DNA from 4 places in the Pseudomonas sp. Marseille-P9899 genome. Region 1 is predicted to be linked to each of the others. Evidence: riboswitches for the same ligand, from Rfam matches in the RefSeq annotation. Region 1 holds a riboswitch; each other region holds the start of a gene.

Region 1 (7,765 bases):
CAGCAGGCGCACGGCATGGGGAATCACCAGGCCGACGAAGCCGATGGAGCCGACGATGGACACCAGCACCGCAGTCATCAGCGCCGCGCATGCCACCAGCACGATCTGCACCTGGCGCACCGGAACGCCCAGCGCCGCCGCGGCGTCCGCGCCGAAGGTGAAGGCGTCCAGCGCGCGCCGATGCCACAGGCACAGCACCAGCCCCAGCAACACCACCGGCAGCGCCAGCCCGACCGCCGGCCAGCGCACGCCACTGAGGTTGCCCAGCAGCCAGAACATCAGGCCGCGGGCTTGCTCGGCGCTGGCCGAGGCGGTGATCAGGAACGAGGTCAGGGCGTTGAACAACTGTGAGCCAGCGATCCCGGCGAGGATGATCTGCCCGGTGCTGCCGGCACCGCGTGCGCCGCGCGCCAGCAGCACCACCAAGGCGAAGGCGGCGAGGGCGCCGATAAAGGCGCCGCCGGACATCGACAAGGTGCCGGCGCCGACCCCGATGATCGCCACCAGCACCGCGCCGGTCGACGCGCCGGCGGAAATGCCCAGCAGGTACGGATCGGCCAGCGGATTGCGCAGCAGCGCCTGCAACACCACGCCGGACATCGCCAGCCCGGCCCCGCAGGCGCCGGCCACCAGCGCGCGCGGCAGCCGGTAGTTCCAGATGATGCCTTCGTCGATCGGGTCGAGCAGATGCCCGGCGCCCCACAGCTTGTTGCCCAGCACGTCCAGCACCACGGAAAGGCCGAGGCGGGTTTCGCCGATGCTGGCGGCGAGGGTCACCGCCAGCGCCAGCAGGACGCCGACCCACAGGGCATGGCCCAGCAGGCGCAGGACGAGGCGGGCGACAGCGTGGGACATCAGTGATCCTGCCGCAGCTTCTGGCTGGCCGCGGCCAGGGTTTCGATGCCGTCGACCAGGCTCAGGCTGGCCTGCATGGCGTTGGCGTCGAGGATGATGATGCGGTCGTTTTTCACCGCGTCCATGTTGCGGGTGACCGGGTCGTTCTTGAGGAATTCGAGCTTCTTCAGGTAGTCATCGGCGGGGAAGCGGCGGCGGTCCATACGAGCGATAACGAGGAAGGTCGGGTTGGCCTTGGCGATGGTTTCCCAGCCCACGGTGGGCCATTCTTCGTCGGAGGCGATGACGTTGCGCATGCCCAGGCTGTTCAGCATGAAGTCGGGAATGCCCTTGCGCCCGGCCACGTAAGGATCGATATCGAGATCGGCGCTGGAGAACCAGAACACCGCCGACTGATCCTGATCGCGGCGTTGGCCGGCGCTGGCGGTGACCTTGGCCAGGCGCGTCTTGAGGTCATTGACCACGGCGTCGCCACGGTCCTGGACGTCCATGATCTGCGCCAGTTGCTCGATGCTTTTGTACAGGCTGTCGATCTGGAATGCCTGCAGGCGCGTGCCGTCGGCGCCGCTGAGGTTGTCCTTGCCTTCGCAGTCGGATGGCATCACGTAGGCCGGGACCTTGAGGTCGGCGAACTGCTCGCGGGTGCCGACCACGCCTTGCGGGCCGACCATCCACTCGAACTGCACCGCCACCAGGCCGGGACGCTTGCCGATCACCGCTTCGAAGCTCGGGTCGTTGTCGGCCAGGCGCTCGACCTTGGCGTTCTGCGCCTTGAAACGCTCCGGCACGTCGCTGAACCACAGCGAGGTGCCGGCCAGCTTCTGCTCAAGGCCGAGGGCGTAGAACATCTCGGTGCCGGACTGGCCGATGGTGACCGCGCGTGCCGGAGCCTGGTCGAAGGTCAGCGGGGTGCCGCAGTTATCGACGGTCAGCGGGTACGCGGTGGGCGCGGCGAGGGCGGTGCTGGCGAGGCCGAGGCTGGCGAGCAGGGCGAGCGTGAGGCGGGACAGGGGCATGCGGATGCGATCTCCATTCGAACGTGTGCGTGGCGGACGGCACAGGTCTGGAAAACACATCCCGAAAAAGCGTGAGCGCGCGGGGCAGCCGTGAACGGTTGCCGTGCGGAAACGGAATGCCCTTCCCGGACACCCCGCCGGCGGGTTTGCGATGCTGCTGGCCGGCAGGTCTCCTGACTGGCGCGTCATGGCTATGCTCCTGCCTTCCCGGGCGTGGCCCAGTGGCGTGTGAAAAAGGAGCAGGCTCGGCGCCTACAGTTGCGGGGGCAGTTCCGTTTTCGCACCGGGAAGCGGCGCGGACGAATTCCCTGTTAGTTCCTTTCGGAAACCGGCGGGGCGCGATGGTACGGGATAGAGCGGCACAGGACCAGCCTTGCAGGCAAGACAACGCCGCAGCTAGAATGAGAGCAATTCTCACTTGCATGCCCTTGGTCAACCAAAAGCCCAATGCCCGTCCCTACCAGTCCCCACCAGAACATCGGCGACCTCTATCGCGACCACCGCGGCTGGCTGGTGGAATGGTTGCGCCAGCGGCTGGGCAACAGCGCCGATGCCGCCGACCTGACCCACGACACCTTCATCCGCCTGCTGGGGGCAAAGCCTCTTGCCATCGATAGCCCGCGCGCTTACCTCGCCACCGTCGCCAACCGCCTGCTAATCAGCCTGTACCGCCGTCGCTCGCTGGAGAAGTCCTGGCTGGAGACGCTGGCGCATCTGCCCGAGCAAAGTGTTCTGTCGCTGGAGAGCCAGGCGCTGGTGCTCGAAGCCTTGCATGAGGTTGACCAAGTGCTTTCCTGCCTGCCGGCCCGGACGCGCCAGGCGTTTCTCATGGCCCAGCTCGAAGGCTATACCCAGGAAGAAATCGCCCACCACATGGGTATCCATGTGCGCTCGGTGCAACGCCATCTGGCCCGCGCCTACGAGGAATGCATCATGCTGGCCACGACCCAATCGTGAGCGGCCAGCCCATCGACCGCCGCATTGCTCGCCAGGCGGCGCGCTGGTTCGTGCGCCTGCAAGGCAACGCCAGCGCGGGTGATCGGGAAGCCTGCCTGCACTGGCGCGCCAGCCATCCCGACCACGAGCGCGCCTGGCAACTGGCCGAGCTGTTTCACGCCCGTTTTGACGATATTCCCGCAGAGGTCGGCGTGCCGACCTTGGGTCGACCGGAAAGCCTCGATCGACGCCGTACCCTCAAACTGCTCACCACCCTGATCATCGCCGCGCCCCTGGGCACCTTCGCCTACCAGGCTCTTCCCTGGCGAGAATGGAGCGCAGACCAGCGCACCGTCGCCGGGGAGCGCCGCGAGCTGGTCCTGCCTGACGGCACCGAGGTCATGCTCAATACCGCCAGCGCCATGGACATTCGCTTCGACCAGCGGCAACGCCTGCTGCGCCTGTTTGCCGGGGAGATTCTCGTCAGCACGGCTGCCGACCCCGAGCAGCGGCCGCTGCTGGTGGAAACCGCCGAAGGCCTGTTGCGCCCGATCGGCACACGTTTCAACGTGCGCCAACTCGATGGCACAACCCGCATCGCCGTGCTTGAAGGCGCGGTGCAGGTCTCTCCCGCGCAAGCCACCGACTCGCTGCGTCTGGACGCGGGCCAGCAGACTGATTTCAGCCGCACCTTGATCACGCCCGCCATCGCCCTGCAACGCAGTGCCAGCGACTGGACCCAAGGCGTATTGCGCGTCGAAAAGATGCGCCTGGCCGACTTCGCCGTCGAGCTGGGCCGCTACCGTCCCGGCCTGTTGCACTGCGATCCAGCGGTGGCCGACTGGCGCATTTCCGGCGTTTTTCAGTTGAATGACACGGACCAGGCGCTGGCGGCCCTGGCTCGCACCTTGCCGGTGGAAATCCGTTCGCGCAGCCGTTACTGGGTGACCATCACCGGTCGGCAAAGCTGAATCTCATAGCCCCAAGGAATCGCTGTCGTGTTTTTCAGCGCTTGTGCGTCCTCCTCGTAAAACAGCCAACACGACTCGACGGGGAACCACACGCAATGCAGCAAACACAACGTCACGATCAACCCTTCCACGCTTTGGCCCAGGCGGTACGCGGGGCGGCCTTGGGCTTGCTGGTTGCCGGGGCAGGCCTGAGCAGCCCGGCAGTGCTGGCCGAGTCTGCTGGCCAGCAACAGGTGCGCGTTTACGCCATTTCCGCCGGCTCCTTGAGTGCCGCATTGGCCGAATTCGCCAGCCAGGCCGGCATCACCCTGCCGATCGACCCGGCCCTGGTGGAAGGCAAACGCAGTGCCGGGCTCAATGCCAACACCAGTGTCGACGATGGATTGCGCCAGCTACTGCGCGGCAGCGGCCTGAACGCCGCAGTCTCAGGTGACGGGTCTTACACCCTGTATCCGCTGGGAGACGGGGCGAGCATTGAACTGGGCGCCACCAGCATCACCGGCCAGCAACTGGGCCAGACCACGGAGTATTCCGGTTCGTACACCACCGGCAGCACCAGCACGGCGACCAAGCTTGCGATGTCGCTGCGCGAAACGCCGCAGTCGGTGACCGTGATCACCCGCCAGCAGATGAATGACCAGGGCCTGGGCTCTATCGCTGAAGTCCTCGGACAGACGCCGGGCGTGACGGTGATGCACGACGACAGTGAGCGCTACAACTTCTACTCCCGCGGCTTTGCTCTGGACAGCTTCCAGTACGACGGCGTGCCGACGTCTGACTTCACCACCAACACCAACGGCCTGGGCGTACGCGACATGGCCATCTATGACCGCGTTGAAGTAGTACGCGGGGCGACGGGGTTGATGAGCGGCGTCGGCAGCCCGGCCGGTGTGGTCAACCTGGTACGCAAGCGTCCGACCAAGGAATTCCAGGGCTACGTCTCCGGCAGCGGTGGCACCTGGGATCGCTACCGCACGGAGCTGGACCTCTCCGGCCCGTTGTCCGAAAACGGCGCCTTGAGCGGACGCGTGGTGGCGGCCCATCAGGACAACCATTCGTTCATCGACTACTACTCGCAGAAAAAAGACGTGTTCTACGCCATTGGCGAGGCGCAGATCACGCCGGACACGACGCTGTACGCCGGGATCGATTACCAGAACATCGACTCCGATGGCTCCAGCTTTGGCCAACTGCCGCTGTACAACTCCGATGGCAACCGCGCCCACTTCAAGCGCTCGACCAACCCCGCAGCGAAATGGACCTACGCCGATAGCCAGAGCACCAAGTACTTCGGCGGCGTTGAACAGCACTTCGACAATGACTGGATGCTGCGTATCGAGGCCAGCCACTGGAAGGGCAGTACTGACCAGTTGCAAGGCAACATCGTGGGCTGGGGACCGTTCCCCGACGAAACCACCCGCCTTGCCGAACTGCAGCGCAGCCGCGTGACCTACACCATCAACGCCGATTCCATCGATGCCTACGCGACGGGGCCGTTCTCGCTGCTGGGCCGTACCCATGAACTGGTGGTGGGCTTGAACGCGAGCAATCGCCGGTCTGACTACCAGTCGCTGGACGGTGGCAGCATCAACGTGAACTACGACACCTGGGGCAACAACCCGCCCCAGCCGGACGGGTTCACCTTCCAGCAAAGCCAGGGCTACAAGATCAAGGAGTCCGGCGGGTACGCGGCATTGCGCCTGAACCCGCTGGATGACTGGCATGTGATTCTGGGCAGCCGGGTAGTCAACTACGAGCGTGAAGGGACCCTGACCTACGGCTGGCGGCCCAATGAACCCTCGGATGACAGCGCGAAGAAAACCGGCAAGGTCGTGCCGTATGCGGGCATCGTCTACGACCTCAACGACATCCACTCGGTCTACGTGAGCTACACCGACATCTTCACCCCGCAGGCGCTGTTCGACAAAAACGACAAGGCGCTGGAACCGCTGACAGGGCAGAGCTATGAAGCCGGCTTGAAGTCCGAATACTTCGACGGCGCGCTTAACACCAGTGTTGCCGTGTTCACGATCAAACAGGACAACCTGGGTGCCGAAGACGGCGTTCGCACTGGCGGCCAAACCGCCTACAAAGCCATCAGTGGCACCACCACCAAGAGCTTTGAAATGCAGGTGTCCGGTCAGTTGACGCCGGGTTGGCAGATGCTTGCCGGCTTCACCTACGCCCAGCCGCGGGACAAGGACAGCAATCGCATCAACACCAACCTGCCCGAGCGCCAGTTCAAACTGTCCACGGCCTACAAGCTTGCGGGTGCCTTGCGTGACCTCACGGTTGGCGGCAACGTGACTTGGCAGAGTTCAACCTACTCCGGGATTTCCTATCCGCTGGAGGCGCGCGCGGACGAGGGCAGCTTTGCCGTGGTGGGGCTGATGGCACGTTACGACGTGAGCAAGAACCTCAGCGCCTCGCTGAACCTGAACAACCTCTTCGACCGCGAATACTATTCCGGCTATGGCCTGTACAGCAGCGCGTTCTACGGTGATCCGCGCAACATGACGGTCGGCCTCAAGTACCAGTTCTGACGCCGCGTGGCTGAGTGGGAGCGAGCATGCTCGCTCCCACCATCGTCAGATGGCTTCCAAAACCGCCACCCGCTGCCCCGCCCGCACCGGCGAGCCCGGTTCCACGCGCACTTCGACCACCCGGCCATCGTGCGGCGCCAGTACCGGGATTTCCATCTTCATCGACTCCAGCACCACCAGCACATCGCCGGCCTTGACCCGGTCGCCGGTGCTCACTTGCACCTGCCACAGGTTGCCGGCGATCGGGCTGTCCACGCCGAGCTGGCCGGCTTCGAGCGCTGCTTCTTCAGCCGCAGGTGCTGCCGCTTCGTCACTTTCGAAATGAGCCTGGCCGGAGGCGATCCAGCGCTCGCGCTCGGCGTTGAACGCCGCCTGTTGCTGCGTGCGGAAGGCGTCGATTCCCGCCGCCTCGCGGGCCAGGAACTCCTGGTAATCGGCGAGGCACAGTTCGCTCTCTTCGATCTGCAACGGGTAGCGCCCCAGCGGGAAATCACGGCGAATCCGCAGCAGTTCGTCCGCCGACACCGGATAGAAACGGATCCGGTCGAAGAAGCGCAGCAGCCACGGCTTGCCACCGAACGCGGCAACCTCGCGGTAGCGGTTCCACATCTGCAAGGTGCGACCGACGAACTGATAGCCGCCCGGGCCTTCCATACCGTACACGCACATGTAGGCGCCGCCGATGCCCACCGAGTTTTCCGCGGTCCAGGTGCGCGCGGGGTTGTATTTGGTGGTCACCAGGCGGTGGCGCGGATCCAGTGGCGTGGCCACCGGCGCGCCGAGGTAGACGTCGCCCAGGCCCATCACCAGATAGCTGGCGTCGAACACGGTGCGCTGCACTTCGTCCAGGTTCGGCAGGTCGTTGATGCGGCGGATGAACTCCAGGTTGCTCGGGCACCAGGGCGCGTCCTTGCGCACGGTGGTCATGTATTTCTCGATCGCCCATTGGCAGGCCGGGTCGTCCCAGGACAGCGGCAGATGGACCACCCGTGACGGCACGCGCAGGTCTTTTTGTTCGCAGACCTCGTCCCAGACATCGCTGACGATGCCCAGCAGATCACGCAGCGGCAATACCTGCGGCTGGTAGTGGACCTGCAGCGAACGGATGCCCGGCGTCAGGTCGATCACCCCCGCCAGTGCCTTGGCCTCAAGCGCCTGCATCAGCGCATGGCCACGGAAACGCAGGACCAGATCCAGCTCCGCCGCGCCGATTTCCAGCAGCAGGTGGGTATCGCCGGACAGCCGCGCCACCAGGCGCTGGTCGGCTTCGCCGCGATCCAGCACGACCGGGTCGATGAGGTGGGTGGCGTCGAACGGCGCGCCACCGGCGTGGGCCTGTTCGACGCTGACCGGGACGAAGCGCAGCTTGTCGCCGGCTTTCAGTTGCCCCAGTTGCCAGAGGTCGTCCTGGATGATCGTGACCGGGCAGACGAAGCCGCCCAGG
Region 2 (7,765 bases), on a different contig from region 1:
CGGCTGGTCAGGCACTTTCTCGACGAATCCTCTAGCGAAGCGCTGGTGGTGGGCGCCACCAACGGCGACACCGGCGTTGCCGCCATCGAGGCTTTCGCGGCCTGCCCGAACGTGCGCATGGCGATTCTCTATCCGCGTCACGAGGTCCCCGCCGACCGTCTCGCCGCCTTGCTGGCGGCTGACCCTGAACGTGTCCTGCTGATCCCCGTGGAAGGCAGTTTCGATGACTGCCAGACCCTGGTCGCGCGGCTGTTTCGTGCCTGGCCGCTGGAGGGCGTGATTCCGGTCTGCTTCAACTCCACCAACTGGGTCGGCGTGCTGGCCCAGATCGTTTTTTACTTCCATGCCGCGTTGCAGTTGGGCGGTGGCACCCGGCCTGTCGGCTTCAGCGTGCCCGCCGCGAGCTTTGCCGAGATCTACGCCGGCTTCGTCGCGCAGAAAATGGGCCTGCCGATCAATCAGGTGATCGTCTCGACCAACAGCAACGACGCGCTCCACCGCTTCCTCCACCGCAATCGATACGCCACCCACGCCAGCCAGCGCACCCTGGCGCCGGCCATGGATTTTTCCCTGTATTCGAATCTGGAGCGCTTTATCTGGGAGCTGTATGGGCGCAGTGCTGGTTGCGTCCGGACGTTGATGGAGCATTTCGAAGCCTGTGGCGAACTGAGCATCGGCAACCCGCAGTGGCTTCAGGCGCGGGTGTTGTTCGACTCCTATGCGGTGGAGGAGGCCGAGGTGCGCCGCGAGGTCATCCGCCTGCGCGAGGACACCGGCGCCATTGTCGATCCGCATACGGCGGTTGGCGCGCTGGCCGGGCGCATGCATCGCCGTAGCCTGGGCGCGCCGATGGTCACGCTTGGCCAGATCGCACCGGAAAAATCCGCCGCGCTGCTGGCGCAACTGGGTGTCTGGGACGGCGAGGTGGTGCCGCCGCCAGCGTTGGCAGACGAGCCGCCGGCCCTTCAGCGTGGCGATCTGGACGGTCTGTGCCAGGCGCTGCGGGCTGCGCAGGCGAGGGCGCTATGAAGCGCATTCTGGACCCTCTGGACGAGCGCATCCTCGCCGAGCTGACCGCCAATGCGCGGATCGCTCATGCGGAGCTGGGGGCCAAGGTCAACCTGTCGCGCAATGCGGTGCGCCAGCGCGTCGAACGGCTTGAGCGCGATGGCGCGATCCAGGGCTATACCGTGCGGCTGGGCAACGCTCGCCGGCCTTCGTCGCTGATCAGCGCGGCGATTTTCGTATACCGCTACGACCGCATGCGCGGCGACGATGTGCTGGCCAAACTGGGCACCATTCCCGAGGTGGTCCAGTGCGAGGTGCTCAGTGGCGAGTTCGACCTGATGCTGCGGGTCAACGCGGCGAGCCCCGAGCGGGTTCACGCGGTCTGGAAAGAAATCGCGGCCATGCCCGGCGTGGAAAACACCGTGACCTCGTTTGTTCTTTCTGCTGTTTTCTGAAGTAGCCCTTCCGGCCAATGCCAGTCAGTTGAGCCCATCGCGACGGTTCGGCGTCCCGTAGGGCTACAAAGCAGATCCAATTATTAGGTTCTTCACGGAATGGTGGGGGGGCGTGGCTTTGGCTTGGGTGCTGTGAGCTTATCCATTCGATGTGGCGAGGCTGCCGGCCCCTTCCGCCTTTACGGCGTCCTACTTTTTTCTTGGAAAAAGTAGGCAAAACCGCTCGCTCCCACATCCGGCCCTACGCTGCGCTCCGGGTCCCCTCGCTACGGCGCCTTTCGGGGCCACGCGGCCTACGACTTGCTTCGCAAGTCTACATCTCGCGTCTTCGGCTAACGCCGAAGGGTGCTGCGCACCTGCCCCTACAGGCACCTCCGCTCGGCCTCCTGAAGTCGCGAAGTTACGGGCGGCGCCTGTACTGACGGATCTTCGAAATCAGAATCTGATGAAACCACCGACTTGCTCTCGATCTTGCTTCTGCTCTTAGTGCGCGCAAGTCCAGACGCCACAAGGTGCGACGTCAGGAGGCCGAGTGGAGGTGTCTGAAGGGGCAGGTGCGCAGCACCCTTCGGCGTAGCCGAAGACGCGAGATGTAGACTTGCGCAGCAAGTCGTAGGCCGCGTGGCCCCGTAAGACACCGGAGGGAGGGGACCCGGAGCGCAGCGTAGGGCCGTATGCAGGAGCCAGCGGTTTTCGTCCATTTTGCCAAGACAAAAGGACCCGCCGTAAAGGCGGAAGGGGCCGGCAGCCTCGCCACATCGACTGGATAAGCCCACGGCACCTAAGCCCAAAAATCAGCGTCCCACCATCTCTTTCCACTGTGCAAATCGCTCAACAAATACAGCGTTTTGCCGTATTCAAGTGCCCTGGCCCGACTCGTACGCTGATGCCATCAAACAACAGCAAAGAGGAATGCCTTCGTGACTGAATACAACATTGCCCTGGTCGGCTTCGGTGGTGTGAACCGTGGCCTGGCCCAGTTGATCGCAGAACGTAATGCCACCTGGAAGGCGGCCCTCGGTTTCAGCCTGAAGATCGTTGGCGTCACCGACCTGTTTCTCGGCTCGGTGGTCAACCGCAACGGCCTGGACGCCGCCGAGCTGGTCGCGCTGCCTGCCGAGAAGGGTGCGTTGGCACGGATCGCCGGCGGTACCGCCGAAGCCTTCAATGAAACGGTGATCAAGCAGTCCGGCGCCGACATCATTGCCGAGGCGACCTTCACCAACCCGGTCGACGGCGAGCCGGCAGCCACCTTCTGCCGCTGGGCGCTGGAAAGCGGCATTCATGTGGTCACCACCAACAAGGGCCCGATTGCCCTGCACGGTGCCGAGCTCAAGGCGCTGGCCCGTCGCAAGGGCCTGGCGTTCGAATACGAAGGCTCGGTGATGAGCGGAACGCCGGTGATCCGCCTGGCCCGGCAGGCCCTGGCCGGTGCGGAAATCCAAGGTTTCGAGGGCATCCTCAACGGCACTTCCAACTATGTGCTGACCCGGATGAAGGACGGCCTGGCATTCAGCGATGCGGTGGCCCAGGCGCAACAACTGGGCTACGCCGAAGCCGACCCGACCGCGGACGTCGAGGGCCATGACGTGCGCCTGAAAGTGGTGATCCTCGCCAACGAACTGCTGGACGCGCGGTTGAGTGTCAGCGATGTCGCCTGCTCGGGCATCAGTGGCATCAGCGCGGCGGACATCGTCAAGGCGCAGGCTACCGGGCAGTGCTGGAAACTGATCGGCGCCGCCAGCAAGGCGGCTGACGGTTCGGTTTCCGCCAGCGTCGAAGCGCGCTTGCTTCCGGTCGAGCACCCGCTGGCCGGCATCTCCGGCGCGGTCAACGCGATCTCGTTCAACACCGAACTGCTGGGCGCCGTCACGGTGTCCGGGCCAGGCGCCGGCCGGATCGAGACGGCGTTTGCCTTGCTCTCCGACATCATCGCCCTGCACACCACCGACCGACAGTAACGGGAGCCTTTCATGAGCGTATCTCGCATGACCAGTGTTCAATCCGTAGCCCCCAGCCACATCGAGGTGTTCAGCCCGTTCGATGGCCGTGTGGTCGGTCGCGTGCCCAACCTCGACGCTGCAGCGGTGCCGGGCCTGCTGGCGCGGGCGCGGGCGGGCGTCAGCGAAAGCGCGGCGTTGCCACGCCATCGCCGTGCGCGGATTCTCGAGGAGGCCGCGCGACTTGTGGAAGCCGACGCCGCGGCGTTCGCCAGCCTGATCGTGGCCGAAGCCGGGAAAACCCTGCGCCAGGCCGAGAAGGAAGTGAAGCGCTGTGTGAACACGCTGAAGCTGTCCGCCGAAGAAGCGCGGCGCAATGCCGGTGAAGTGGTGCCGTTCGAAGCCTATGAAGGTTCGGAGTCGCGCCAGGGCTGGTTCACCCGCGAGCCGCTGGGGCTGATCGTCGCGATCACGCCTTACAACGACCCGCTGAATCTGGTCGCGCACAAGCTGGGCCCGGCGATTGCCGGCGGTAACGCGGTGATCCTCAAACCGTCCGAGCTGGCGCCGTTGTCGGCGTTGAAACTGGTGGCGTGCCTGGTCCAGGCCGGCCTCCCGGACAGCGTGGTGACCACCGCCACCGGCGGCGTGGAACTGGGCCGGGCGCTGGTCGAACTGCGCGAGGTGCGGATGATTTCCTTCACCGGCGGCTTTGCCACCGGCGAATCCATCGCCCGCAGCGCCGGGCTGAAAAAGCTGGCGATGGACCTGGGCGGCAACGCGCCGGTGCTGGTGCTGGAAGACTGCGACCTCGGGCCGACCGTGGAGTCCTGTGTTTCGGGTGCCTTCTGGGCCGCCGGGCAGAACTGCATCGGTACCCAGCGGATCCTGGTGCACCGCGAGATTTATCCAGCGTTCCGCGAACAGTTCGTGGCGCAGTCGCGGGCCTTGAACCTGGGCGACCCGTCGCTTCGCGAAACGGATGTCGGGCCGATGGTCACCGAGCAGGCGGCCTGCCGTACCGAGCAACTGGTCGAGGACGCCGTGGTGGACGGCGCCAGGGTGCTTTGCGGTCATCGCCGCGAGGGCGCGCTGTACGCACCGACCGTGCTGGAACAGGTCAGCCACGGCAGCCGGATCTGGCAGCAGGAAGTGTTCGCGCCGGTGGTGATCCTCGAACCGTTCGACCACCTCGACGACGCCGTCGCCCTGGCCAACGCGCCGGAATACAGCCTGCACGCCGGCGTGTTCACCCGCGACCTGTCGACCGCGCTGAAGCTGGCGCGGCGCATCGAGGCCGGTGGCGTGATGATCAACGACTCGTCCGACTACCGCTTCGACGCCATGCCATTCGGCGGCTTCAAATACGGCAGCCTCGGCCGGGAAGGGGTGCGCTTCGCCTATGAAGACATGACGCAGCCAAAAGTGGTGTGCATCAACGAACTGGGCTGAGGCGATGCATCGGTGATTGCCGGTCCTGGGGTCCGGTATCTACACCTCTCGCAGGCAATCGCAAACCTTCAGCCACTTGCGATTCTGTGGGAGCGGATTCATCCGCGAAGGGCCGCGCAGCGGCCCTAAACCCATCCACCACCCTGTTCCTGCGTGGATTGGATCTCACCTTCAGGCATCCTGAAGGTCGACAGATATTCCGGATATAGACAGCCACCCCGTGCTGGATGGTTTTGGGGCCGCTATGCGACCCTTCGCGGATAAATCCGCTCCCACAAGTTCCGCGTCAAACCAGTATCTTTGCCGGTGAGATGTGTAGATGCCCATGCGGTCCGCGGGCCGGCCACCAACACCTGTGTCGTTGACCTTCCAACACTTTGATGGTCAGATGCGCGCCTGTTTCAGGTGTCCCATACCGTCGTGTATGGGGTGAAACGGGAAGCCGGTTCGTCACTTTGCTGATCAGTCCGGCGCTGCCCCCGCAACGGTATGCGAGCGAAACATTCGATACGCCACTGTGCCCCGTGCATGGGAAGGTGAATGTTTCATGACCCTCGCGAGCCCGGAGACCGGCCTGAAGCATTGTTTGGCAAACCCGCGGTGGGCGGGCGCAGGCCGGTTTCCGTGGGCTGTCGCGCCCGCGATTCCCTATGCGTTGTTCCCTCCGGGATTCTTTCATTCCTGCTTCAAGTGGAACGACATGTCCCGTAACTCCCTGTTCAACTCCTTCTCGGGCACGCTGCTGTGTGCCAGCCTCGCACCTTGCGTGTTTCTGTCCCTCCCGGCGCACGCCGCCGAAGACGACAAAGCCCTGTCCTTGCCGGCCACCGCCATCAACGAGGTCGCCGAGCAGAATCCCCAGCCTGACCTGCATACCGCGAGCACCAGCGGCTCGCGCCTGGGGCTGACGCCGCTGGAAACCCCGGCCAGTGTGACCAGCATCAGCGCCGAGCAGATCCTCAAGCGCAACAACGCCACGGTGCAGGACGCCGTGACCCGTTCCCCGGGCGTCACCTTCATCGGCACCCCCGGCAACGGCGGCACCGCGCTGTCGGCCCGCGGCTTCACCGGCCACAGCTCGACCATGCAGTTGTATGACGGCACCCGCCTGTATGTCGGCGCCGGCACCGTCACCTTCCCGGTGGACACCTGGGCGGTGGAACGCATCGATGTGCTGCGCGGCCCGGCTTCGGTGCTCTATGGCGAAGGCGCTACCGGTGCGGTGATCAACGTGGTGCCGAAGAAACCGTTCGAGGGCGAGATCCGCAATCACCTGCGCCTCGGCTATGGCTCGGACGACAAACGCCAGGCCGCGCTGGACAGCGGCGGCTCGCTGACCGATACCCTCAGCTACCGCTTCAACCTGAACCAGCAGGCGAGCAACGGCTGGGTTGATCGCGGCAACTCGGAAAGCATCGCCCTCAGCGGCTCGCTGCGCTGGCAGGCCACCGACGACCTGAGCTTCACCTTCAGCCATGACTACGTTGACCAGGAGCCGCAGCGCTACTTCGGTACGCCGCTGGTGGACGGGCATTTCCGCGAGTCGCTGCGCGACCACAACTACAACGTCGAGGACGCGACCGATCACTACAACGACCAGTCCACCCGGCTGGTCACGGACTGGACGATCAACGACAACCTCAGCGCCAGCAACCAGTTGTACTTCCTCAAGGCCCAGCGCCGCTGGCGCAATGCCGAGACTTACACCTGGCTGCCGGGTGACCTCGTGCGCCGCGACAGCTTCATCAGCATCAAGCAGACTCAGGAGCAGGTGGGCGACCGTCAGACCTTCACCCTGCAGCATTCGCTGTTCGGACTGGACAGCCGCACCGTGGTCGGCGCGGACTACAACTCGATCCGCTTCGTGCGCAAGCATGACTTCGACAACGTCTACAGCGACACCGTGCCGCTGGCCGGCTCGGGTGGCGGCGGCTATGTCAGCACCGACCCGTATCGCTCCCGCGACGCCAACCAGGCGAAGCAGTTCTCGCTGTTCGCCGAGAACCGTACCCAGCTCACCGAGCAGTTGTCGCTGATCACCGGCGTGCGCCGCGATCAGGTTCACCTCGACCGTACCGACGTGGCGACCGATACCCGCAGCGATCGCAGCCTGTCCGGCGGCAACTGGCGCGCCGGCCTGGTGTTCGCCGTCACCGAGGACCTTTCGCTGTACGGCCAGTACGCGACCAGCACCGAAGGCGTCAGCAACCTGCTGACCCTCTCGACCGCGCAGCAGCAATGGGACCTCAGCACCGCGAAACAGACTGAAGTGGGCATCAAGCAGCAGTTGCTCGATGGCCGTGGCGAATGGACCCTGGCCGCGTATCACATCGTCAAGAAGAAGCTGCTGAGCACTGATCCGGTCAACCCGACGATCCAGCAGCAGATCGGCCAGCAGTCCTCCGACGGCATCGAGGCCACCCTGGAACTGCGTCTGCCATACGACGTGCAGCTTTCGGCCAACGCCGCCTGGGTTCGCGCCGAGTACGACGAGTTCGCCAGCGGCAGCAACGACTTCAAGGGCAATCAACCGGTCAACGTGCCACGCCGTTCCGCCAACCTGTGGCTGAGCAAGGACTTCGCCGAGCGCTTCAGCGCGGGTGCGGGTGCGCGCTACGTGGACAGCCGTTATGGCGACAACGCCAACACGGTTGAAGTCCCGAGTTACACCGTGGTCGATGCCAACGTCGACTGGCACGTCCAGCCGGACCTGACCCTCGGCCTGCAACTGAACAACCTGTTCGATCGTCAGTACGCCACCACCACCGGCAACAACGGTCGGCAGTGGTACCTGGGCGAGCCGCGCTCGTTCTTCGTCACGGCTGACTACACCTTCTGACTGCCGCGCCCCGGGCGGGGGCGCACGGAGACTGAATGTCCTCACTCAGTATCGAGGGGCTGGCCTGGGCC
Region 3 (7,765 bases), on a different contig from region 1:
TGCCCGCCTGATGGTGGGCGCGGATGGCCGCCAGCATCGGCGCGTTCGCGGCGAGGGTGTGGTGGTGCAGTTCCGGGTAGCCGCCGGGCAGGTACAGGCTGTCGGCCGGCGGGATTTCGCGGTCGTGGACCGGCGAGAAGAAACTCAGCTCAGCACCCATCGCCCGCAGCAGCTCAAGGTTGGCGCCGTAGGTGAAGGCGAACGCTTCGTCGCGGGCCACGGCAATGCGCACGCCCTCAAGACGACGCTCGATGCTGCGCGGCGCCGGCCCGCTGAACGCCACCGGCGGCGGTAAGGCCGACTGGCAACTGTCGCCCAGCGCCTTGGCGGCGGCATCGAGGCGGTGGTCGAGGTCGGTCAGTTCGCTGGCCTGGACCAGCCCGAGGTGGCGACTCGGCAGTTCGATGCCGGTCTCCCGCGACAGCCCGCCGTACCAGCGCAGCCCTTCGGTCAGGCTGCCTTCAAGCAGCTGCGCGTGGCGCAGCGAGCCGACCCGGTTGGCCAGCACCCCGGCGAACGGCAGGTCGGGCTGGTAACGCGCCAGGCCGAGGGCCAGAGCGCCGAAAGTCTGGGCCATGGCCGTGCCGTCGATCACCGCCAGCACCGGCACGCCGAAATGCCGCGCCAGGTCGGCGCTGGACGGCGTGCCGTCGAACAGCCCCATGACGCCTTCGATCAGGATCAGGTCGGCCTCGGCCGCCGCTTCCCAGAGCAGGCGCCGGCTTTCCTCGGCGCCGACCATCCACAGGTCGAGCTGGTACACCGGCGCGCCGCTGGCACGTTCGAGAATCATCGGGTCGAGGAAATCCGGGCCGCACTTGAAGACCCGGACCTTGCGCCCCTGGTTACGGTGCAGACGGGCCAGGGCCGCGGTGACGGTGGTCTTGCCCTGACCGGAAGCCGGCGCGGCGATCAGTACCGCCGGGCAATGCCGGGTGTCGCTCATAGTTCGACGCCCTTCTGGGCACGGATGCCGGCCTGGAAGGCGTGTTTGATCATGCCCATTTCGGTGACGGTGTCGGCCAGTTCGATCATCTCGTCCTTGGCGCCGCGGCCGGTCACGATCACGTGCTGCATCGGCGGGCGGGCCTGCAGGTCGGACAGCACCTGTTCGAGGTCGAGGTAACCGTGCTTGAGGGCGATGTTCAGCTCATCGAGCACCACGAAGCCGATGCTCGGGTCTTGCAGCAGTTGCCGGGACACCGCCCAGGCGGCTTCGGCGGCGGCGATGTCGCGCTGGCGGTCCTGGGTTTCCCAGGTGAAGCCCTCGCCCATCACGTGATAGCGCACTTCTTCAGGGAAGCGGCGGAAGAACAGCTCTTCGCCCGTGGCGTTGCGCCCCTTGATGAACTGCACCACGCCGCACTGCATGCCGTGGCCGAGAGCCCGGGCGAGCATGCCGAAGGCCGAGCTGCTTTTGCCCTTGCCATTGCCGCTGAGTACCAGCAACAGGCCGCATTCATTTGGGGAGTTGGCGATGCGCTCGTCGATCACCGCCTTTTTGCGCAGCATGCGCGCCAGGTGGCGTTCGTCACGTTCGGTGGATTCGGTCATCGGGATCTCCGCGGGCCACTGTCGGCGCGGCTTGTCCGCTGGAGCGACAAGGCTGGGGGCAACGACAGATGAAGGGGTGGTGGCACACGGAACGCGCAGGAGTCGGGCGGCAAGACCCGAAAAACCGCGCATCACCCTCCGTGATGCCGTTGACTGTTTGCAGGCCGGTCTCCGGGCTCATGAGCGGATTTCAGATCCTGGCCGGGCGCCTTCCCGGGTGACGACACCCAGTGGCCATGCGCAGCCTTGACTCATTTACCGTTGCGGGGGCAGCGCCGGAATCGCACGTCTGGCGTGCTCACCGGCTTCCCTGTTTCACCCTGTCGGCCGGCGGGCCACAGAGCACCTGAAACAAGCCGCAAAGGTTAGAGGGTTGGACCCGGAGCGTCAATGAAAGGCGCCCGGTACGAGGCGACCGATGGCGTTTCTGTCGTCTTGTGCAACACTCAGTCGAGTGATATCAAAGTGCCACGGTTTTCCGCTGTACTCGTACAACAATTACGAAAGGAGAGCAGCATGCAAGGCCTGATCATCAACAATCCTCGCCTGGAATTCCTGCGCCCGGCGCTGGAGCGTTGGGGCGAATGCATCGAACGCTTCAACCAGACCCTCGGCGACAACGAAGGACCTTACTGGCAAGGGCTCCAGGGCAACCTCGGGATCCTCTCGGCAGCCATCTGGCAAGCCGAGCTGGTCACCCTTCAGGATTTCCAGAGCAAGAAACAGCGCGACGAAGGCGAACGCGGTGCCCGCTGCGACTTGCTGATCGCCAGCCGCGATGAATCGGCGTACCTGCATGCCAGCCAGCGCTGGCCGAAGGTCGGCCGGCTGGACCTGAGCCCGGCCTTGCAGGAAGTCAGCGCCAGCGCGCGCAATGTCGCCTACCCGAGCCAGTTGAAGATCGCCGCGCTGTTCGCCAGCCCGTGCAAACTGGGCCAGCATGCCAGCCCCGAAGAATTGCAGGACCTGGTCGACGACCTGCAAAAACACAACGCCTGCGTTATTGCCTGGTGTTTCCCGTATGGCTATCGAAAGCTGCACGACGAGTTCGGCCAGTACTATCCCGGGGTTGCCCTGCTGTTGAAGCAGGCCTGAGGATTGCCGGGGTCGCCTTGCGGCCCCGGCGATTGAACCTCCCTCCTCCGATCCGCCTCTGACTCCTTGTAAGGACCCGTTCCCCGAGGAGTCGCTCATGTCTTCACTACGCATCGCCCTGCTACTGGCCATCACCACCGGACTGAGCGCCTGCGGTGAAACCGCCCGGCTCCAGGTCACCGACGGCAGCGGCCCGACCCCGCAATTGCCGGAACCGAACAAGACGCTGATCCCCACCGTCAACATCGCCCCTGCGGTCGGCTGGCCGAAAGGCGCCAAGCCCGTCGCGGCGCCCGGCACCCAGGTGGCGGCTTTCGCCAGCGGCCTGGACCATCCGCGCTGGCTGTACGTGTTGCCCAACGGCGACGTGCTGGTGGCGGAAACCAACGCCCCGCCAAAACCCGAGGACGGCAAGGGCATCAAGGGCTGGGTGATGAACAAGGTCATGGCCCGCGCGGGTGCTGCCGTCCCCAGCGCCAATCGCATCAGCCTGCTGCGCGATACCGACGGCGACGGCATCGCCGAAACCCGCACGCTCTTCCTGATAAACCTCAACTCCCCGTTCGGCATGACCCTCGTGGGCAACGACCTCTATGTGGCCGACACCGATCGCCTGCTGCGCTTCAAATACGAAACCGGCGCCACCGTGATCAACACGCCCGGCGAAGTCGTCGCCGAGCTGCCCGGCGGCCCGCTGAACCACCACTGGACCAAGAACGTGATTGCCAGCCGCGACGGCAAGAAGCTCTACGTCACCGTCGGCTCCAACAGCAACGTCGCCGAGAACGGCCTGGACAAGGAAGAAGGCCGCGCGGCGATCTGGGAAATCGACCCGGCCACCGGCAGCCACCGAATCTTCGCCTCAGGCCTGCGCAACCCCAACGGCCTGGCCTGGGAACCGCGCAGCGGGCAACTGTGGACGGCGGTGAACGAGCGTGACGAAATCGGCAGCGATCTGGTGCCGGACTACATCACCTCGGTGCGCGACGGCGGTTTCTATGGCTGGCCGTTCAGCTATTACGGGCAACATGTGGATGTGCGCGTGCAACCGCAGGACCCGAGCCTGGTGGCCAAGGCCATCGCCCCGGACTACGCGGTCGGCCCACATACCGCGTCTCTGGGCCTGACCTTCGCTGAGCCCGGCGTCCTGCCGCCGCCGTTCGACCAGGGCGCGTTCATCGGCCAGCACGGCTCCTGGAACCGCAAGCCGCACAGTGGCTACAAAGTGCTGTTCGTGCCGTTCAGTACCACGGGCAAACCAGCGGGCAAACCGATCGATCTGCTCACCGGCTTCCTCAATGACGACGGCAAGGCCATGGGCCGGCCGGTGGGGGTGATCAACGATCAGCGCGGCGGGCTGCTGGTGGCCGACGACGTGGGCAATGTGATCTGGCGGGTCAGCAAGGCGCCTTGAGGACGTTCAGCGCTTGCGACACAGCGTCAGGCCGTCACCCAGCGGCAGCAGCGACAAATCCACCCGCACATCGTCACGCAGCGCCAGGTTCAAGGCCTGGATGGCACGGGTGTCGTCGCTGTCGGGCTGCGCCTGCAGCACCCGGCCGCTCCACAAGGTGTTGTCGAACAGCACGACGCCGCCCTGGCGCAGCAGGCGCAGGGCTTCTTCGAGGTAGCGTGGATAGTTGGCCTTGTCGGCATCGATGAAGATCAAGTCGAACGCGCCGTCCGCCAGCGTCGCCAGGGTGTCCAACGCCGGACCAGGGCGCAGCTCGATACGGCTTTCCACGCCCGCCTCCCGCCAGTAGCGGCGAGCGATGTCGTGGTAGTCGCCCGGCAGGTCGCAGCACAGCAATTCGCCCTCCGCTGGCAGGGCTTCGGCCATGCACAACGCGCTGTAACCGGTGAAGGTGCCCACCTCGATCAATTTGCGCGCACCGCTCAATCGCACCAGCAGCGCCAGCAACTGACCCTGTTCGGGGGCTACCTGCCAATTGGAGTTCGGCCGCGCGGCGGTTTCAGCACGAAGGCGCGTGAGCAACGGCGTCTCGCGCAGGGAAACGCGCCGGAGGTAATCGTAGAGGGCGTCGTCGAGGTAAAGCGTCTGACCGGTCATCGCTTACCTCGGCGGAATCAGGGGTTGTGCGCCAGATGGTTGCCTTGCAACACGCGCTTGGCGTTGAGGTAGGACTTTTGCCAGTAGTTGTTCGACAGATAGTCCAGCCGCACCGTCCCGCCCGTGGACGGCGCATGGACGAAGCGCCCCTCGCCGACATAGATGCCCGCATGGTTGACCTGACTGCCACCGTTGGTGGCGAAGAACACCAGGTCACCGGACTGCAAGGCGTCGCGGGACACGTTCGGGGCGCCCATGACGATCATCTCGCGGGTCGAGCGCGGCAAGGCGATGCCCGCGGCGTCACGGTAGACGTAGCCAATCAGGCCACTGCAATCGAAACCGGCATCCGGCGTGTTGCCACCCCAGCGATAGGGTGTGCCCACCAGGCCAAGCGCGCGGAACAGCACATCTTCGGCAACCGGGGAGAAATACACCTGAGGAGAAGTGAACGCCGGCTGGACCACCTGGGGCGGGGTCGGGGCGTGGCTGGAACAGGCACTGATCAGTGCCGCCAGGGACAATACCGCTAAGCGCGCCATTATCGACATCGTCAGAACATCCTGTCTGAAGCTGCCCGGCTGGATGCCGGCAAAGTGGTGAGAATCAAGATTAGACGCTTTCTGTAAACACGCACGGCGACGAGCTTTTCAGCATCGTCGCCGTGTACATGACGCTACGAAGGAATCAGTTGCGCGAGAGCGTGGTCGGTGCCATTGCCAGCGCGCGCTTGGCTTCGATGAACGTCTTGCTCCAGTAGCGATCGCCGAGGCTATCGATACGCACGCCACCGCTGCGACGGCTGCTGGAGTGGATGAACTGGTTGTCGCCGAGGTAGATACCGGCGTGGCTGACGCGACCGCGGCCGTTGGTGCTGAAGAACAGCAGATCACCCGGCTTGAGGTTGTTGCGCGAGACCAGCGGGGCATCGACGTTGATCATTTCGCGGGTGGAGCGCGGCAGGTTCATGCCAGCTTCTTCGCGGAACAGATAACCGATGAAACCACTGCAATCGAAGCCCGACTGCTCGGAGGTGCCACCGAAGCGGTAGCGGGTACCGATCAGAGACATGCCACGCTCGAGGATGCTGTCAGCCAGCACCGGCAGTTGATAAGGCTTGGAAGAGGAGAATTGTTCCAGTTCTTCCTCGGTGGCCAGCTCTTCTTCGAACACCGAAACGTCGGCGGAAGGCTGGGTGGCGACCTTGGCAGCGATGGAACTGTGATCTTGCTGTTGCGAAACCGGGCTGTGGGCAGCGCAGCCGAAAAGCAGTGTCACGAGTGCGAGGGGCACGAGGGGTGCGAAGCGATTTAGCATGGGCACGACCGTGTCTGGAATTCAAAGGAGCCGAGACTATGCCTTCTATCGATTTGATTTGCAAATTCAATCGAAAAAAATGTGACTTTTATGTGCCGAGGCTCTGGGACGCTGTTTACCAGCCCAACGTCTCTTTCAAAAACGGGATGGTCAGCTTGCGTTGCGCCTGCAGCGACGCCTGATCGAGGCGTTCCAGCAGGTCGAACAGTGCACTCATGCTGCGAGTTCCGCGGGTGAGAATGAAGTGCCCGACCTCGTCGGTCATGTGCAGGCCGCGACGCGAAGCCCGCAATTGCAGGGCGCGCAGCTTGTCTTCGTCGGACAGCGCACGCATCTGGAAAATCAGCGCCATGGTCAGGCGCGACTTGAGGTCGGCGAGTTTGATCGGCAGTTCGCGCGGCGAGCTGGAGGCCGCGATCAACAGGCGCCGGCCGCTGTCACGCAGGCGGTTGAACAGGTGGAACATCGCCTCTTCCCACTCCGGCTTGCCGGCGATGGTCTGCAGGTCGTCGATGCAGACCAGTTCGTACTGTTCGAGGTGATCCAGGAGTTCGACGCCACGGTCGAGCAATTGCGCCAGAGGCAAGTAGACCGCCGGCTCGCCCATCTGCTCGAAACGCAAACAGGCCGCCTGCAACAGGTGGGTACGTCCGACGCCCTGCTTGCCCCACAGGTAGATCAGGCTCTCGGTCCAGCCGGCGTCGGCTTCGCAGAGTCGCTCGACGTAGCCCAGTGCGGCGGCGTTGGCACCCGGATAGTAGTTGATGAAGGTGGCGTCATCGCGCAGACGCACACCCAGGGGCAACTGGATCGGTTTCATGCTGGCTGGGCGGTTGCGAGGAACCGCAAAGGGCCCTTGGTAAAAGTCTGCAAAGTCTATACCCGTGACGTCAGTCGCACAATGAGCGAAGACCACAAGGAAAATCAAAGGCTTGCGCCGGACACTCAGGCACGGTGCAAGCCTTTAGCCATTACTTAAAGGTCGGGGTCTATTTTCTCGCCATACATGTCCGACCTTTTATAGAAGTCGTGCGCATGACGCAGCAGCACCATGATCACCGCCGCCGCCGGCAACGCCAGTAACACACCGGTGAATCCGAACAACTCGCCGCCGGCGAGGATCGCGAAGATCACCGCCACCGGGTGCAGGCCGATGCGGTCGCCCACCAGCAGCGGCGTGAGCACCATGCCTTCGAGCATCTGGCCGATCATGAACACCGCAGCGATCCCCAGCAGCGGATAGATGTCGCCGCCGAACTGGAACAGCCCGGCAATCATCGCCGCGCCAATGCCAATGATGAAGCCCATGTACGGCACGATGGCCGCCAGCCCCGCCAACAGGCCGATCAGCAAGCCCAGTTCGAGCCCCACCAGCATCAGGCCCGAGGCATAGATCACGCCCAGCGCCAGCATCACCAGCAACTGGCCGCGGACGAAGGCGCCAAGGACTTCATGGCACTCCCCCGCCAGCTCCACCACCTGCTCTTCACGTTGACGCGGCAGCAGGCTGCGCAGCTTGGCCATCATCAGGTCCCAGTCACGCAGCAGGTAGAAGCCCACCACCGGGATCAGCACCAGGTTGGCCAGCCATCCGAGCAGCGCCAGGCCCGATGCGGTCGCCTGAGCCAGCACCGCGCCGACGATATCGGTGGTCTGGCCCATGTGCGCGCCGATCGCCGCCTTGACCTTGTCGAACTTCCAGAAGCCATCGGCCAGCCCCAGCTTGGC
Region 4 (7,765 bases), on a different contig from region 1:
CCCGGTGTTGTCCCTCGATTCCGGCGGGGCGCGATCGTGAACCAGCCTGTGCTGCCTGTCGCTTTGTTGGTCGGCGTGTTGCTGGCGTTGGGCGGTTGCGGCTCCAGATCCCGCACGCCGGAGCCGCCGCCGGTAGTGCTGTCCCAGGCCGCATGGCAGCAGGTGGATCGCGAAATCGTCATTGCCTCGCGTGGCGCCACCGGCTCGGCGGGGGATTATGCGCGCCGCTCCATGCGCGTTTGGCGCGAGCAAGTGCAGGCCCGCACCGAAGACGACTTCATCCCCTGGTTCACCGGCTATTGGACCCAGCAATGGCTGACCCTCAAGGTCGCCTGGTACAAGATGAGCCAGAACAACGCCCAACCGGACAATCGCCTGGCGCTGTACCTGCAGGAGCAGTACCGCGAGCGGGTGCTGGAGCCGGTGGCGAAAGAGATCAACCCCGATCTGATCCGCGAACGCGCCACTGAACTCTATGTGCAGTTGCTCGGCCAGCAGTTGCAGGGCATCGCCCAGCGCTACCGTGCGGCGCCGGACCAGTTCGCCCTGCACCTGAACCGGATTCCCGCCATTGCCCTGGGCCCGCCGCCGGCACGGGACGCCAGTATTCAACAGGTCCTCGCGGCCCGACCCTTCGTGCAGCTTCCCGCCTGGCTCGCCCTCGATGAACAGGTGCGCAAGGCCGCAACCAACAACGCAACGGCCTCGGACACCGGCCTGTCATCGGTGGCCAGCAAGGCCAGCACCCGCCTTGAAGCGACACTGGCCCCGCGTGGCGCGGCCAGTGCGGTGGCGGCGGCGGTGGGCAAGGCGGCCGGTCTGCTGATCTCCGTCGCTTCGGCTGGCATCGGCGCGATGATGCACGAGAGCGAGCGGCCGGAAATGGTCGAGCAGTTGCGGGTGATCCTCAATGTGGCGCTGAACGAGGAGTGGCAGAGCCTGATGGAGAATCATGCCTCTGGCGTCATGGCGGGGGTGTGGTCGATGGCGGGAGAGATCGAGGGGCGCCTGGGCGCGCAGTCGGAGATGGCGCCGAGAACGGATGCATTTCCTTAGTAATCTCATTAAAAACAATAGCTTATGGTGTTTTATTGATTTCTTTTGTTAGGTTTTTTGGTGCGAGTGATTTGATTTTTGTTTTATAAAAAATACATATATTTCAGTGGCTTACATTATATATTTGATGTTGTTTGTTTTATGTGTGGCGCAAAAAAGCCGCATCAAGGAGTCCTTGGTGCGGCTTTTTAAATTGCAAAAAACCAATTAAATCATCGTCTTGCGTGTTTTTTCTCAAGCAATGCTTTGAGTCTTGCTCTGCTGCCGTTTGGTCGCCTGAGTACGGCAGGCATTGCCGAACGCTTCGAACATCCTGACCGAATCAGGGTTCTTCGCGGCTTGCCATTCCGGGTGCCACTGCACCGCGAACAGGAATGGCGACAGGCTTGGCGCATGGATCGCCTCGACCAGGCCGTCTTCGGCACGGGCCAGCGGCTCAACGCCTTCACCCAGGGTTTTCAGGCCTTGGCCATGCAGCGAGTTGACGCGAATCTCGTCGCTTTGCAGCAGTTCCTGCAGCCAGCTTCCTGGCTCGATGCGCACGCTGTGCACCGCGCTGTACTGCACCTCCACCGGATCTTCCGGGTTTTCCCGGTGATCGTTGAAGCCAGGCTCGGCGTAGACCTTCTGGTAGATGTCGCCACCCAGCGCCACGTTGATTTCCTGCATGCCGCGGCAGATACCGAAGATCGGCAGGCCACGCGCGATAGCCAATTGCACCAGCGGCAGGTCGAAGAGGTCGCGGTTGCGGTCCTGACCCTTGCCTGGAGTCTGGTTTTCCTGGCCGTAGAGGGCCGGGTCGATATTGCTGCCGGCGCCGGTCAGGTACACACCGTCAGCCATGTCCAGATACTGTTCGAGGTCTTCGGTGCCGCAGCAGGTCGGAACCAGGAGGGGGACGCAGTCAGCGTGTTCGACCAGCGGCACGATGTACTTGTGGGTCATCACTTGATAGTCGTGACCCTTGCGCTCTTGAGAGCCCATGGTCATCAGGACGACAGGTTTGCGGGCTTTTTGATTCTTATTGCCAATGTTGCTGTTGGGCATATGTCACCTTGGGACAGGCGCGGCCTGTCATTGTTGTGCAGGCGCGCCGATTGCTGCAGGGCGCTACCCGAGGTTTCGAGCACTGCCGGGTGTGCACGCGAACGTCGATTCCCGGTCGAAACCTGCCGCATAGCTTGCCAGAGCCGTTAAATATATCAAGCGGATTAACCGTTCCGTGTGCATATTTTTTAACGTAAGACCTTTGATTTATCGTTTAACTCTCTGATTGACCTCAGGTAAATGTGATTTTTAGCGGACACGGCAGTTCATTATATTTGACGAGTCTTTCACCGCTGTCCGCACCGTGGCCATTACGGGCCTTGCGGCCCGAAAGCCCCGCTCTTAAGCTTCAGAACCTCCGTTGATATCAGCCTGCCAATGCCTACTCCAAGACCGTCCCTGACCCTCACGCTGTTGCAAGCCCGCGAAGCCACCATGGCCTTCTTCCGCCCGTCGCTCAACGAACACGGCCTTACCGAGCAGCAGTGGCGGGTGATCCGCATCCTGCGCCAGCAAGGCGAGCTGGAAAGCCATCAACTGGCCGAACAGGCCTGCATTCTCAAACCGAGCATGACCGGCGTGCTGAGCCGCCTTGAGCGCGACGGCCTGGTGCGGCGCAAGAAATCCGTGCAGGACCAGCGCCGGGTCTTCGTCAGCCTCACCGAGCAAGGCCAGCAGTGCTTCGTGGACATGAGCGAAGACATGGAGCGCAACTACCAGCGCATTCTCGAACAGTTCGGCGACGCCAAGCTGCAAACGCTGCTGGGGTTGCTCAACGAGCTGAAGAACGTCAAACCCTGAGGGGCCTGGCTGTTCGCGCAACTGAAAAGTCCTACATATACTGTCGGTTATCCGCAACAGCTTGCCGTCGTTGGTCGGACCACGACGTCTCAACGCCGGTGGTAGTGGCTGTATCCGAAGTAACCTGCTCGCGAGTCGTCATTTCAGGCGCTTAAGAGAGGCTATGGCGATGGATATCATCAGTCTGATCATTCAGATCATCAGCGGTGTGGTAGGCGGCAACGCGGCGGGCATGAGCAAACAAGGCATGGGGCCGCTGCTCAATTCGATTCTTGGCGGGGTGGGTGGCGTGGTGCTGGGACAGATCCTGGCGTCATTCACCGGCGATCAGAGCCTGGCCCAGGCTGGCGCGGCAGGCACCCTGGATTTGCCCGCGATCATCAGCAGCGTGGTGGGCGGCGGGGCTGGTGGGGCGGTGCTGACGTTTATCGTCGGGCTGATCAAGAACAAGCTGCAGCCGCATTAGCCATAAAAAAAGGGCCTGCATTGCAGGCCCTTTCTTCAATGAGTCGGGCAACCCTCGGCTTTCACCGTGCGCACTGTCGTTGCCGGATTGCGCGCCAGCTTCTCGCCCACCCTGGCAGGCCTTGGCTGCAACTCGCCGCCGCAGTTCGGGCACTTGCCCTTCAACTGACCTTCCGCACAGCTGCGGCAATAGGTGCATTCGAACGAACAGATCAGGGCATCGCGGCTGTCGCCTGGCAGATCGGTGGAGCAGCATTCACAGCAGGGGCGCAGTTCAAGCATTGAAGGTAGTCCTTTGAGGTATGCCGAAGCGTTAAATTGAAGCAACGCTGATGGCAATGCAATAGCGCGCTCAGGGACGGTAGAGATGCGCGTGGCCCGCCCGGTACAGCGCGGACTCACTGAAACTGTCGCTGGCCAACACCCGGCCCACCAGAATCAGCGCCGTGCGGCGGAAACCTTTAAGTGCCGTCTGCTCGACGATGTCGTCCAGCGTGCTCAACACCCAGTCCTGATCCGGCCAGGTGGCACGGTGGACCACGGCGATCGGGCAGTCGCCGCCGTAATGCGGGCGCAGTTGCTCGACGATCTTTGGCAGATGCCGCACCCCGAGGTGAATCGCCATGGTTGTCTTGTGGCTGGCCAGGCTGGCGAGGGCTTCGCCTTCGGGCATGGGCGAGCTGTCGGCGAAGCGGGTGAGGATCACGCTCTGGGCGATGTCCGGCAGCGTCAGCTCGCAGCCGAGCAGGGCGGCGCTGGCAGCGGTGGCGGTCACGCCGGGGATGATCTGGTAAGGAATGCCCAGTTCACGCAGATGACGAATCTGCTCGCCGATGGCGCCGTACAGGGCGGGGTCGCCACTGTGCACCCGGGCCACGTCCTGGCCCTTGGCATGGGCGGCGCTGATCGCCGCGATGATCTGCTCCAGGTGCAGCTCGGCGCTGTTGATGACGGTCTCGGCCTGGTGCCCTTCGAGCACCGCGGCGGGGACCAGGGAACCGGCGTAGATGATGACCGGGCACTGGCGGATCAGGCGCTGGCCCTTGACGGTGATCAGCTCCGGGTCGCCGGGGCCGGCGCCGATGAAATAGACGGTCATGGCAAATCCTTGAACGAGAGGGGGCGGATTATCCGCCAAACGACGGCGCCCAGGCCAATGCCAGGGTCATGTCGTCGTGGACGATGCGGGTGACCCGCAGTTGCGCGGGCTGTCCGCTGACTTGCTCGGCCAGCGCCAGGGCACAGCTCTCGGCCACGCCATGGCAGCCGCTGTGGCGAAAGGCGACCGGCGAGCGGTGGCTGAGGCGGGTGGCGAAGGGCGCCAGTTGCGCGGCACTGAAGAAGGTCAGCGGCAGGTCGAGGTGCGCGGCCAGTTGCAGCAAGCCGGGTTCGTCGTACTTGAGGTCGATGCTGGCAAGGCCGGCGAGGGCTTCGAGAGGGAGGTCATGGGCTTGCAAGGTCCGCCGTAGCAGCCCGGCCAGATTATCGGCCGGACTGCCGCGGCGGCAGCCCAGCCCGGCGAACAGCGGGGTTGCGCCGGGCGGGAAGGGCATCAGGCAGCCTGGCGGCGATACAGCCAGGCGCTGATCAGGCCGAGGGCGACCCAGAACGCCGCATTGGTCAGCAGCGAAGCAACGATGAACTGCGACTCCAGCGCTTCTGGTGCCAGGCTTTCGTGCACTTCCGGTTGCGGAGCGCCGATCACATGCGGCAGCACCAGCAGCACCAGGCCCATGGCCTTGAGCAGCCAGTTACCGGCGAACACCATCAGCGCCAGGCCAACGGCGGTCGCTGCGGCGGTGCCAATCCACCAGTACTGACGCAGGGCCAGGTCGGCGGCGGCGGTACCCGGCAGTTCCGGCGGCAGGCCCAGGTTCGGCGCCAGGCAGAACACGGCGAAACCACCGAGGCCCCACAGCGCGCCGGTAGTCACGCGGCCTGGACGACGCAGGGTGTACATGGCGGCGAGCAGCAGGGCAAAGCCGACTGCGACCACCAGATTGCCGCCCGTGGTGGACAGCACGCGCTGCCAGCCATCTTCCGGCGACCAGGCTTCGGCGTCGTGATGATGTTCCGCGCCGGCGGCGGCGTCGGCGTGTTCGTGCTCCTGGACGGCCGGGGCCGCGGTTTCATAGGTTTCCGCCTGGAGAATCAGCGGCGCGACCCAGAAGCTTTGCAGCAGGGTCAGCAGCAGTGCGGCCAGCAGGCCGGCGAAGCCTGCAGTGCGAGCGATGCGCATGAACATTGGGGCAGGCCTCAGTGGCAAGGGAAAGCGGCGCTGTGACGGGTATCGTGCGCGGCATTGTGCACCGCTTCGATGTGCGAGAAGCCAGCGAAGTAGACCAGGCACAGGCCCAGCACCGAAGCGCTGACGGCAGCGACGATGCGCTGGCTGAGGGTGGTCGGAGTGACGATGGCGTGACTGGCGATGATCGGCATGGCGCTTTCCTCTTGGTGTTGTCGGCAACAGGCAAGCGCGAAGAACCCCTGGCCGGAATCGCCCAGGGGTTGCAACGTCGCCCGCCCACCGCGGGTTTGGTCAATGCTGTTGTTCAGGCCGGTCTCCGGGCTTGCGAGGGCATTTCGCCGTGGCGTCACCTTCCCATGCCCGCAGGCACAGTGGTCTTGACGCTTTCCTCGCTTACCGTTGCGGGGGCAGCACCGGAATTTACCGGTTTCCCGTTTCACCTTGTAACAAAAAGGCACCCAAACGAATCGCGCTAGGAAATCACGCGCGTTGACATCCGTCAATACAGCGGTTGACCGGCTTCGGGGCACTGCGTAGCCTTGCCGGTTCGAGGTTCTCCGGCAAGGGCCGGAGCTAAGACGGGAACGCGGTGCGCCTTTTTCAGGCCAGGCCGCGGCTGCCCCCGCAACTGTAAGCGCTGCCTTCATCGACACAGCCACTGCCAAACCGGCGGGAAGGCGTCGATGCTGCCCTTGAGGGGCACAGCGCGAGCCAGGAGACCTGCCTCGTTCAGTTTCCGACTTTCAACCGGGCGGGGTGATCCGGTGGCGAACGCGCCCAGGCTGCAGGCCTGCGGCTCCCGTCCCGCATGCCCGCCATCCTGCCAAGGGCATCCGACATGAAAACACTGGCCAAACTCCCCGTCACCATCGTTACCGGCTTTCTCGGCTCGGGCAAAACCACCTTGCTGCGGCACATGCTGGACAACGCCCAGGGCCGCCGCATTGCGGTGATCGTCAATGAATTCGGCGAGCTGGGCATCGACGGCGAAATCCTCAAACAGTGCAGCATCGGCTGCACCGAAGAAGAAGCCAGCGGCCGGGTCTACGAACTGGCCAACGGCTGCCTGTGCTGCACCGTGCAGGAAGAATTCTTCCCGGTCATGCGTGAACTGGTCGCCCGCCGTGGCGACCTCGACCACATCCTGATCGAAACCAGCGGTCTGGCGCTGCCCAAGCCGTTGGTGCAAGCCTTCCAATGGCCGGAAATCCGCAACGCCTGCACCGTTGACGCGGTGATCACCGTGGTCGACAGCCCGGCGGTAGCGGCCGGCACCTTCGCCGCCTTCCCTGAGCAGGTCGATGCCCAGCGCAAGCTGGACCCGAACCTGGATCACGAATCCCCGCTGCACGAACTGTTCGCCGACCAACTGGCCAGCGCCGACCTCGTCGTCCTCAACAAGGCCGACCTGATCGCTGCCGATGCCCTGGCCGCCGTGCGCGCCGAAGTGGCTGAAGAGCTGCCGCCTGCCGTGAAGGTGATCGAAGCCAGCAAAGGCGTGCTGCCGCTGGAAGTCCTGCTGGGCCTGGGCGCCGAGTCCGAAGCGCATATCGACGGCCGCCGCACGCACCACGACAGCCATCACGACGACGATGGCGATGATCATGACGATCACGACCACGACGCCTTCGACTCCATCTCCCTGGAACTGCCCGAAGCTGACGAGGCCTTGCTGCTCGACGCGCTGACCCAGTTGGTGGTGGACAGCGGCATTCTGCGGGTCAAGGGTTTCGCGGCGATTCCCGGCAAGCCGATGCGCCTGCTGATCCAGGGTGTTGGCACGCGTTTCGACAAGCACTTCGACCGCGCCTGGCGCACTGACGAAGCGCGGGTCACGCGCCTGGTGCTGATCGGTCAGGAACTCGACGCCGAGGCGCTGCAAGCTCGTCTGCGCGCGGCCCTGGGCGCCTGATCCATGCACCTGCTGCGGACCCAGCCCGGCGGCTTCGTGCCGGACGACAGCATTGCCGACCTCGGGCAGTCTCCCGCCGAGCTGGTGATCCTTTGCAGCGGTGACTCGCACCTGGCGCTGCTGGCGGAAACCGCCCGCGAGTTGCCGGACGACTACCCCAGTCTGCGCTTGGCCAACCCGATGCAGGTGCAGAACCACGCCTCGGTCGACCTTTATGTCGATCAGGTGCTGCGCCA

Evidence for each region. Region 1 has a riboswitch for cobalamin ahead of HWV67_RS22260 (ABC transporter substrate-binding protein). Riboswitches for the same ligand answer to the same signal wherever they lie in the genome.
Region 2: linked by a shared signal. The riboswitch ahead of HWV67_RS08880 (TonB-dependent receptor) and the one ahead of HWV67_RS22260 (ABC transporter substrate-binding protein) in region 1 are both predicted to bind cobalamin.
Region 3: linked by a shared signal. The riboswitch ahead of cobO (cob(I)yrinic acid a,c-diamide adenosyltransferase) and the one ahead of HWV67_RS22260 (ABC transporter substrate-binding protein) in region 1 are both predicted to bind cobalamin.
Region 4: linked by a shared signal. The riboswitch ahead of HWV67_RS04535 (CbtB domain-containing protein) and the one ahead of HWV67_RS22260 (ABC transporter substrate-binding protein) in region 1 are both predicted to bind cobalamin.

Annotation. Positions count from the first base shown of each region.
Region 1 covers NZ_CAESCG010000004.1:547,258-555,022, reverse strand. The annotation lists gene HWV67_RS22265 (FecCD family ABC transporter permease) at 1-855, opposite strand, end outside; gene HWV67_RS22260 (ABC transporter substrate-binding protein) at 855-1,871, opposite strand; cobalamin riboswitch at 2,018-2,219, opposite strand; gene HWV67_RS22255 (sigma-70 family RNA polymerase sigma factor) at 2,319-2,828, shown strand; gene HWV67_RS22250 (FecR domain-containing protein) at 2,825-3,778, shown strand; gene HWV67_RS22245 (TonB-dependent siderophore receptor) at 3,874-6,321, shown strand; gene uca (urea carboxylase) at 6,367-7,765, opposite strand, start outside.
Region 2 covers NZ_CAESCG010000001.1:2,068,774-2,076,538, reverse strand. The annotation lists gene thrC (threonine synthase) at 1-1,029, shown strand, start outside; gene HWV67_RS08895 (Lrp/AsnC family transcriptional regulator) at 1,026-1,463, shown strand; gene HWV67_RS08890 (homoserine dehydrogenase) at 2,384-3,424, shown strand; gene HWV67_RS08885 (aldehyde dehydrogenase family protein) at 3,437-4,855, shown strand; cobalamin riboswitch at 5,242-5,447, shown strand; gene HWV67_RS08880 (TonB-dependent receptor) at 5,556-7,694, shown strand; gene HWV67_RS08875 (ABC transporter ATP-binding protein) at 7,730-7,765, shown strand, end outside.
Region 3 covers NZ_CAESCG010000003.1:812,260-820,024, reverse strand. The annotation lists gene HWV67_RS19475 (cobyrinate a,c-diamide synthase) at 1-946, opposite strand, end outside; gene cobO (cob(I)yrinic acid a,c-diamide adenosyltransferase) at 943-1,554, opposite strand; cobalamin riboswitch at 1,700-1,919, opposite strand; gene HWV67_RS19465 (hypothetical protein) at 2,071-2,649, shown strand; gene HWV67_RS19460 (PQQ-dependent sugar dehydrogenase) at 2,747-4,063, shown strand; gene HWV67_RS19455 (O-methyltransferase) at 4,070-4,720, opposite strand; gene HWV67_RS19450 (C40 family peptidase) at 4,738-5,271, opposite strand; gene HWV67_RS19445 (C40 family peptidase) at 5,408-6,037, opposite strand; gene hda (DnaA regulatory inactivator Hda) at 6,153-6,857, opposite strand; gene HWV67_RS19435 (AI-2E family transporter) at 7,013-7,765, opposite strand, start outside.
Region 4 covers NZ_CAESCG010000001.1:999,474-1,007,238, forward strand. The annotation lists gene HWV67_RS04495 (hypothetical protein) at 37-1,056, shown strand; gene HWV67_RS04500 (gamma-glutamyl-gamma-aminobutyrate hydrolase family protein) at 1,291-2,103, opposite strand; gene hpaR (homoprotocatechuate degradation operon regulator HpaR) at 2,482-2,904, shown strand; gene HWV67_RS04510 (hypothetical protein) at 3,074-3,370, shown strand; gene HWV67_RS04515 (DUF1272 domain-containing protein) at 3,406-3,651, opposite strand; gene cobM (precorrin-4 C(11)-methyltransferase) at 3,722-4,468, opposite strand; gene HWV67_RS04525 (cobalamin biosynthesis protein) at 4,497-4,922, opposite strand; gene HWV67_RS04530 (CbtA family protein) at 4,922-5,614, opposite strand; gene HWV67_RS04535 (CbtB domain-containing protein) at 5,626-5,808, opposite strand; cobalamin riboswitch at 5,908-6,094, opposite strand; cobalamin riboswitch at 6,151-6,359, shown strand; gene cobW (cobalamin biosynthesis protein CobW) at 6,456-7,529, shown strand; partial or broken gene cobN (cobaltochelatase subunit CobN) at 7,533-7,765, shown strand, end outside.